Regions from separate parts of the Ochrobactrum sp. P6BSIII genome, predicted to be linked through region 2. Evidence: riboswitches for the same ligand, from Rfam matches in the RefSeq annotation. Region 2 holds a riboswitch; the other holds the start of a gene.

Region 1 (4,212 bases), on a different contig from region 2:
TCGGCAAAGACCTTCGGGTCCGAAACAGAACCGGCTTCGACCACAAAGCTCTCGAATTCATCGTGATCATGCTCGTGGCCATCGGCATGATGGATTTCATGATGCGACTTGCGGTTGGCGATATCGTCTTCCGTACCGACGCCGAGGCCGAGCAGCACATCTGCGCCAAGCTTGCCGAAACTTGCAGGCACCATGTTGACGCGGCGCGAGGAACGCTCGGCAACGTCAGCCTTCACACTGTCGAGGCTCGACGCGTCAATCAGGTCGGCCTTGTTGAGCACGATCAGGTCGGCTGCATGAATCTGGTCTTCAAACAGTTCTTCAAGCGGGCTTTCATGATCAAGCGATTCATCGGCAGCGCGCTGCGCATCCACCTTGTCATGATCGTCTGCAAAACGGCCTTCGGCTACAGCGGCGGCATCGATAACCGTCACCACGCCATCGACCGTGACCTGCGTCTTGATCTCCGGCCAGTTGAAGGCGGCGACCAGCGGCTGCGGCAATGCAAGGCCGGACGTCTCGATGACGATGTGATCCGGACGGTCCGCGCGGTCGAGCAGCTTAGTCATGGTCGGGATGAAATCATCGGCAACGGTGCAGCAAATGCAGCCATTGTTGAGTTCGATCACGTCTTCCTCGCGGCAAGTCTCGATGCCGCAACCTTTCAGAATGCCGCCATCGACACCAAGATCACCAAATTCATTGATGATCAGCGCAATGCGCTTGCCATTGGCATTTTCGAGCAGATTACGGATCATCGTGGTCTTGCCCGATCCGAGAAAGCCGGTGATCACGGTAGCCGGTATCTTTTGACCCTGCATAAAATTATCCCTTCATCTTGAGCGGCAAACCTGCCGCCATGAAATAAACTTCGTCTGCCGCCGCAGCGATGGCTTGATGCAGAAAACCTGCATGATCACGAAATTCCCGCGCCATGCGGTTTTCCGGCACGATGCCGAGCCCCACTTCGTTGGACACAAAAACCACCGGCCCGCGGAGGGCCGGAAGCGCGGCGACCAGATCGCGCGATTCCGCGGCGATATCGCGCTCGGCCATCATGAGATTGGTGACCCAAAGGGTCAGGCAGTCAACCAGCACGAATTTCGATGATTGTGCCTGTTGCAGAAGTGCGCTCTTCAAATCGAGCGGCTCTTCTACGGTCTGCCATTGCGTACCGCGCCGGTCGCGATGCACCGCAATACGGCTTTCCATTTCTCCGTCGAAGGCGCGCCCCGTCGCCAGATAAACCGGCTGAAGCCCGGAGGCTTCAACCAGCTTTTCGGCATAGGACGACTTACCCGAACGGGCTCCGCCAAGAACAAAGGTTATTTTTCCGGGCAGAGCCACGCTATCAGCCTTCCAGTTCCGATGCGGCGTAATGCTGGATGAACCAGCCAAGCGCCAGACCGATCACCGCCCACATGAACAGGTTCGTCGCCAGCGAAGCGACCGCATATTGCGATGCGAGCAGCGACGGAATTGGCGATGCAATATCCTCTGGATGCGGCGCGCCATAGACATGCGGGGCAATAATGGCGACGAGGCCGAGCAATTTTGCCCAGATTTCGCCGCGCAGCACGATCAGATAGAGACCCACGCCGCTGAGTACGACCGTCGATATCCACCAGAGCTGGCGCTGGGCAAGATCAGCCGCAGGCATGGCCGGCAGTTCCGGCGACAGGCCGAGCGCTGGCATGAACGCCACCGCAAAGAAACCGGCCATGCCCCAGTAAAGGCCGTTCTGCACCGTGATTGGACGACCGAGCAGCAGCGCAATACCACCGAGCAGCAGGGCAAAACCAGAACCGGCAACGAGGTTGGCCAGGATCGTATTGCCAAGACGGCCAAACGGCAGTTCTGCCCCGGCTTCTTCTTCGGCTGGTGCGGCGGCTGCCGCATGATCATGGGCGGGGGCTTCGGCAGTGGCCTGTGCATGCGGCGCAGCTTCCGCCGGTCCATGACCCAGATCGTGGCTATGGCCGCCGCCAGCCTCTTCATAAACTTCCGCCTGCAGGATGAGCGGAACGGTCTTGAGATACATGGCAGGCGTCACGAGAAGCCCTGCCAGAAGGCCCGCAGCAAGCGTAGCCAAAAGATAACGGATCAACATTTTAGTCCCCCAACTGCAAAAAATCGCCGATAGCCACAGCCATCGGACGCAAAGCAGTGTCAGCTTCCTTGAAAAACACGTCTACGTTCATTCCCCACGCAAACCGGCGCGTAAACGCGGCTCGCAATGTCGATGCTAATGCATCAATGGCAGGGAAAGCCGTAAGAATGGCGGGTATCGTGCGCTGAATCGTGCAGCGTATCCGAATGCGCAAGGCCAACGCCGTAAACGAGAAAGGCGCCGAGGAGCAGGGAAACCACAGCCGTACCAAGGCGTGCAGCCAAAGGCAGAGATACAGTGGTGGAAACAGAATTATTTATACGTGCGGCCATGACAACCTCCGTGCAGGCAGCAGGGAAAAACCTCCCATGGGGCGCGGGTATAATACCCTTCTGCAACAGGCAGGTCTCCTGGCTCACGGGTCGTCGGAAATGTCACCGCCTTCCCGGAACTTTAAGTTCCAGTGGCTGCCGGTTACCCGGCCTGGCTTCATTCCTCTCCGCTCTACAGTCGCGGGGTCGGCTGCGATAAAGACGCCCGAATTGGGTCCGTCCTTCGCATTCCCTCTTGGTCCCACCGGATTCGTCCGGCGAAAACCTGTCACATGGTCGGACATTAGGCCTTTGCCACAGCACCGTCAATCGGGCCTGTGGGCATAGTTGTGGGCCAAAAGATGGGCGCGCATGCCGTGTCATATCAAAGAAAACAACGCGTCGATATCGAGACAGGCTTCCAGCCCCTCGGCCAATTCGTCGAGCGCCGTCTCGACGGTCAAACGATAATTGCCCGCGCCGCCTTCGACCCCCAGCGTGGCGAGAAATTGCTGCCGGAAACGATCCGCGCCGAAAACGCCGTGCAGATAAGTCCCCATAATCCGACCATTCGGAGAGACCGCGCCGTCATCATGATCCCCGATGCGTGCAAAAGGCCTGAACATATCCGCACCTGTCGTGCGGCCGATATGAATTTCATATCCTTCGAGTGGCGCATCATAGAGCAATGAACTCGCCTCGACATTGCGGACGACTTTTTCCGGCTCCATGATGGTTTCGATATCCAGCAGCCCCAGCCCTTCCGCTTCGCGCACCTGTCCTTCGATCCCGTGCGGATCGCGGATGCTGCGCCCCAGCATTTGAAAACCACCGCAGATACCGAGTACATGTCCGCCGCGCTTTACGTGCGCTGCCAGATCGCGATCCCATCCGTTTTCGCGAAACGCCAGCAGATCGGCAATGGTGGACTTCGTTCCGGGCAACACGACCAGCCCGGCATCGGGCGGAAGCGGCGTACCGGGCGGCACCATGACCACCTCTACAGCAGGTTCGACTTTCAGCGGGTCCAGATCGTCGAAATTGGCGATGCGCGGCAACATCGGAACCGCAACTTTCAGCGCCTTGTCGGCGCTGCGCACGGCACGCTCCAGAACCACCGAATCTTCGGCCGGCAATCTGGAAACAGCCTTGAGCCACGGAACAACACCGAAAGAAGGCCAACCGGTGAAGCGCCCTATCGCTTCCAGCCCGTCGTCGAACAGAGAAATGTCACCGCGAAACTTGTTGATGATGAAACCGCGCACCATGGCGCGATCTTCTTCCGGCAGGATTGTGTGCGTCCCTACCAGCGAGGCAATCACCCCGCCCCGATCAATATCACCGACCAGCACCACCGGCACATTTGCCCGTGTTGCGAAGCCCATATTGGCGATATCTCCGGCCCGAAGATTGATTTCCGCTGGCGAACCGGCCCCTTCTATCAGCACAAGGTCTGCACCTTCGCTGACGATGGCAAAGGATTCCATCACCGACGCCATCAGGTGCGGCTTTAGTTCCTGATAATAGCGTCCGCGCGCTTCGCCGCGCACCTGGCCCTGCACTACGATCTGGCTGCCCATATCCGTCTGGGGCTTCAGCAGAACAGGGTTCATATGCACCGATGATGGAATGCCGGACGCCAGCGCCTGTAGCCACTGGGCGCGACCGATTTCCCCACCGTCATCACTGACCGCAGCATTGTTCGACATGTTCTGAGGCTTGAACGGACGGACCTTCAATCCGCGATTGCGCGCCACGCGACAGAGCCCCGCGACAAGCACGCTCTTGCCG
Region 2 (4,212 bases):
AACCTGGAAGAACTCACGCGCATTGATCTTCCGCTTGCGGATGCGCGCATCATCGACCATTTCGCGGTATTTTTCCGTGACGGAAATCTCGGTCAGCGGCTGACCATAGACCCGCTCCACGTCATAAGGCGAGAAGAGATACATATCCTCGTTGTTGCGGGCGAGCTCGAAAGTGATATCCGGGATCACCACACCCAGCGACAAGGTTTTGATGCGGATTTTCTCGTCCGCATTCTCGCGCTTGGTGTCAAGGAAGCGCATGATATCGGGATGATGCGCATGGAGATAAACCGCACCGGCTCCCTGTCGCGCACCAAGCTGATTGGCGTAGGAGAATGAGTCTTCCAGAAGCTTCATCACCGGAATGATGCCCGATGACTGGTTCTGGATCTGCTTGATCGGCGCGCCGGATTCGCGAATATTCGTCAGGCTCAAGGCCACGCCGCCGCCGCGCTTGGAAAGCTGCAATGCGGAATTGATGGAGCGTCCGATGGACTCCATATTGTCTTCCACACGCAGCAGGAAGCAGGACACAAGCTCGCCGCGCTGCTTCTTGCCCGCATTTAGGAATGTCGGCGTTGCAGGCTGATAGCGACCGGAAATAATCTCATCGACAAGATCGCGGGCCAGTTGCTCACTGCCACGCGCCAATGCCAGCGCCACCATGCAGACACGGTCCTCATAGCGCTCCAGATAGCGCTTTCCGTCGAAGGTTTTCAGCGTGTAGCTGGTGTAATATTTGAAGGCCCCGAGAAATGTCGGGAACCGGAATTTCTTGGCATAGGCCTCATCGAAAAGGTCGCGCACGAAATTGAAGGAGTACTGATCCAGCACCGCCTGTTCGTAATAGTTCTCCGTCACCAGATAATCGAGTTTCTCCCGCAGATTATGGAAAAAGACCGTGTTCTGGTTGACGTGCTGAAGGAAATATTGCTGCGCAGCCTGCTTGTCACGATCAAGCTGGATCTTGCCTTCATCGTCATAGAGGTTGAGCATCGCGTTCAACGCATGATAGTCCAGCCCATCCGTAGATTTGACAGGCTTGGGGCTGTTCGATGCCGCTGCTTGCGGCGCGTCCTGCGCGACCGGCTCTGCCTCGCGCTCGCGGATCAGGGTTGTGTCTGCCGTGTCCAAAATCGTTCCATCCCGTTCCTGACATTGCCAATGTCTTCATCGGTTCCCAAAAGCTCGAAGCGATAGAGATAGGGAACCTGACATTTGGCAGAGATTATTTTGCCGGCTATGCCAAAAGCTTCACCGAAATTGCTGTTGCCCGCGGCAATCACGCCGCGGATCAGCGAGCGATTGCCCGCATTGTTGAGAAAGCGGATGACGGGCTTGGGCACTGCCCCTTTTGTTCCGCCGCCGCCATAGCTTGGCGTCATGAGCACGAATGGCTCGTCTATCTGCAACGGCCTCGAGTCGTCCTCATCCCTTTGCAGGATGGGTATGCGCCTTGCGCGCATTCCAAGCCGCTCGACGAAACGATGCGTGTTTTCGGAGCGACTTGAGAAATAGACAAGGAGACCCATGGCCGAGCTCATGACAGTGCCACGATCACGAAAGACCGTTGATCATGTCCGGACGAAAACCGGCCCAGTGGGTTTCACCGGCCACGACGACTGGCACCTGACGATAGCCCAGCCCCGTGACGAGATCGTAAGCGGCCATATCTGCGGAAATGTCGATGACCTGATAATCGATCCCCTGACGGTCGAGGGCACGGGTGGTTGCGGTGCACTGGACGCAAGCGGGTTTGCTATAGACGGTGACGTTCATTTCTTCCTCACTGGATTGGACGCGAGCTGTCAAAGGCACAAGCCATCGGGACAGATGCGCATGAGAGATCGTTCGCGCATGGCACATGCGCGTGAAGGCAGACAAAATCGGGGAACAGTCAGCGATGCATGAGCACCACTGGACCGCGCAAAATCACCTCTGGAAAGGTGGACCTGAACCGAAGGAACAATACAAACTGGACAATGTGTCAGACATGGACTTCACCCCGAAGCTTGTGAGCGGGCATTCGGGGCAGCAATCGGCAAGAAGCACATCTCGCCTTACTGATTGCACACCAACCGGACACCCCGCCCGTGGACGTTCATTGCTCAAGGCAGGTCTCCTGGCTCACGGGTCAGCGCTCTTGTCGGTCTTCCCAGCTTACGCCAGTGACATGATCAACAAGAACTCACCGCTTACAGTTGCGGGGGCAGCTTCGGCTTCGTCTCAACCCTCATGGCAGCGACTCACCGAATTCCCTCTTAGCTTTCGACTCATCGAATCGAAAGAACCTAGAACACTATATATAGTAGACGAAGTTAAAAGACCGTCAACGGATAGTTGGTGAAAAGCGAAAAATCGGCAATCCATTTTGTAATGGTTGTGAAGAACGTGGATAACCGGACTTCAGCGCGCCGGCTTGATCGGCTTCGGGCGAAATTCAGGTTTCAGGGCCTTGAGCGCCATACGATCCACGATTCGCGGTGCGATCAGCTTGAGCCAGCGCCCCAATCGCATTTGCCGCGTCATCAGTACCTCGCGTTTGCGCCTCTGCAAACCATCGAGCATGAGACGCACCGCTTCTTCCACAGACATCATATCGTCTTCACGCACGCCGCTGGTTCCCAGCGCTTCACCACTGGCGCCATAGCCGACCTTGCGAATATCCGTCTTCACAACGCCCGGATAAACAATCGTTACGGAAATACCACTCGGCTCCAGTTCCGAGCGAAGCGCTTCGCAAAATCCGGAAAGCGCGAATTTTGTCCCGCTATAGGCCGAGCGCCCCGGCACGCCGATCAGCCCCGCAACCGATGAAACCACCGCAATCCGTCCTTTGGTCTCGGCGAGGTGAGGAAGTGCGGCATGGATCGGCCAGATGCTGCCAAAATAGTTCAGCTCCATCAGATCGTGCATCCAGTGCAAATCTTCCGGTTTGATTTCCGCGAAATTGGCGTGGGCCGACATGCCCGCATTGACGATCAGCGTGTCGATCCGGCCAAAAGTCGACGCCGCTTTTTCAATCAAGGCAATGCAGGCATTGCGATCTGTAACATCGGTCGGCACAACCAGCACGGTGCTGCCCTCAAGCCGCAATTCTGTTGCTAGTTTTTCAAGCTTTTCGACATTACGCGCAGCCAGAACAAGGGCAGCCCCTGCGCGATCGCGATGCGCAATCTGGCGTGCGGTTTCCGCTCCGATCCCGTCGGACGCGCCCGTTATAATCGTAACATCCATGTCGGTCTCCCTGCCGATAAGATGAACGATTATGCCGTCGAAAACCGCCAGCTGGAACAAGCTATTTTGCTAAAGTCGCGGTTTTCACGAACTGTCGTCAGATTATTTGCCGTCTAACTTTCAGTTCACTTGCGCCGCGTGCAATTGCTGATAGCGACCGCCGGAACGAGCCACCAGCTCGTCATGAACACCCTGTTCGATAATCCGGCCGTCTTCCACCACCACAATCCGGTCTGCATTGACAATGGTTGCAAGCCGGTGCGCGATGACCAGCGTGGTGCGCCCCTGCGAAAGATCGGCAAGCGATTGCTGGATTGCACGTTCGGTTTCGGTATCCAGCGCCGATGTCGCCTCATCGAGGATCAGGATCGGCGGGTTTTTCAGGAAAATACGCGCAATCGCCAGACGCTGTTTCTGGCCGCCCGAAAGCTTGACGCCGCGTTCACCCACAACCGTATCCAAACCGGCAGGCAAGGCGGCAATCACATCGTCGAGACGGGCGCGCCGCGCCGCTTCGAGGATTTCCTCCTCCGAGGCCTCCAGCCTGCCATAAGCGATGTTGTCGCGGATCGTTCCGGCAAACAGGAAGACATCCTGACTGACAATACCGATATTGGACCGCAGCGACTTGAGCGTCATGTCGCGAATATCAATGCCGTCGATGCTGATCGCACCTTCGGTCACTTCATAAAAGCGCGGCAACAGAGAGCAGATCGTGGTCTTGCCAGCGCCAGACGAGCCGACGAAGGCGACCGTTTCACCAGCGCGGATCGACAGGGTCAAATGGGCAAGCAACGGCTTTTCCGAACGGTAGCCGAAGCTGACGTCATTATACTCGATATCGCCATGCAGACGCTGCACGGAAACGGCTTGCGGCCTGTCGGCAATATCCGGCTCTGTATCGAGAAAGGCCGAATAGCGCTGGAAACCGGCAATGCCCTTCGGGTAGCTTTCGATGATCGAATTGATCTTCTC

Evidence for each region. Region 2 has a riboswitch for cobalamin ahead of nrdH (glutaredoxin-like protein NrdH). Riboswitches for the same ligand answer to the same signal wherever they lie in the genome.
Region 1: it holds a riboswitch for cobalamin, as region 2 does, so the genes downstream of both, FHW00_RS06050 (CbtB domain-containing protein) here and nrdH (glutaredoxin-like protein NrdH) in region 2, are expected to answer to the same signal.

What each region holds. Positions count from the first base shown of each region.
Region 1 is NZ_JACGXB010000003.1:372,433-376,644, reverse strand. Features, by position in the region: gene cobW (cobalamin biosynthesis protein CobW) at 1-821, opposite strand, end outside; gene cobU (bifunctional adenosylcobinamide kinase/adenosylcobinamide-phosphate guanylyltransferase) at 826-1,347, opposite strand; gene FHW00_RS06055 (CbtA family protein) at 1,352-2,110, opposite strand; gene FHW00_RS06050 (CbtB domain-containing protein) at 2,254-2,442, opposite strand; cobalamin riboswitch at 2,494-2,726, opposite strand; gene FHW00_RS06045 (cobyric acid synthase) at 2,802-4,212, opposite strand, start outside.
Region 2 is NZ_JACGXB010000005.1:170,965-175,176, forward strand. Features, by position in the region: gene nrdE (class 1b ribonucleoside-diphosphate reductase subunit alpha) at 1-1,134, opposite strand, end outside; gene nrdI (class Ib ribonucleoside-diphosphate reductase assembly flavoprotein NrdI) at 1,110-1,532, opposite strand; gene nrdH (glutaredoxin-like protein NrdH) at 1,558-1,779, opposite strand; cobalamin riboswitch at 2,096-2,310, opposite strand; gene FHW00_RS08985 (SDR family oxidoreductase) at 2,407-3,237, opposite strand; gene FHW00_RS08990 (ABC transporter ATP-binding protein) at 3,358-4,212, opposite strand, start outside.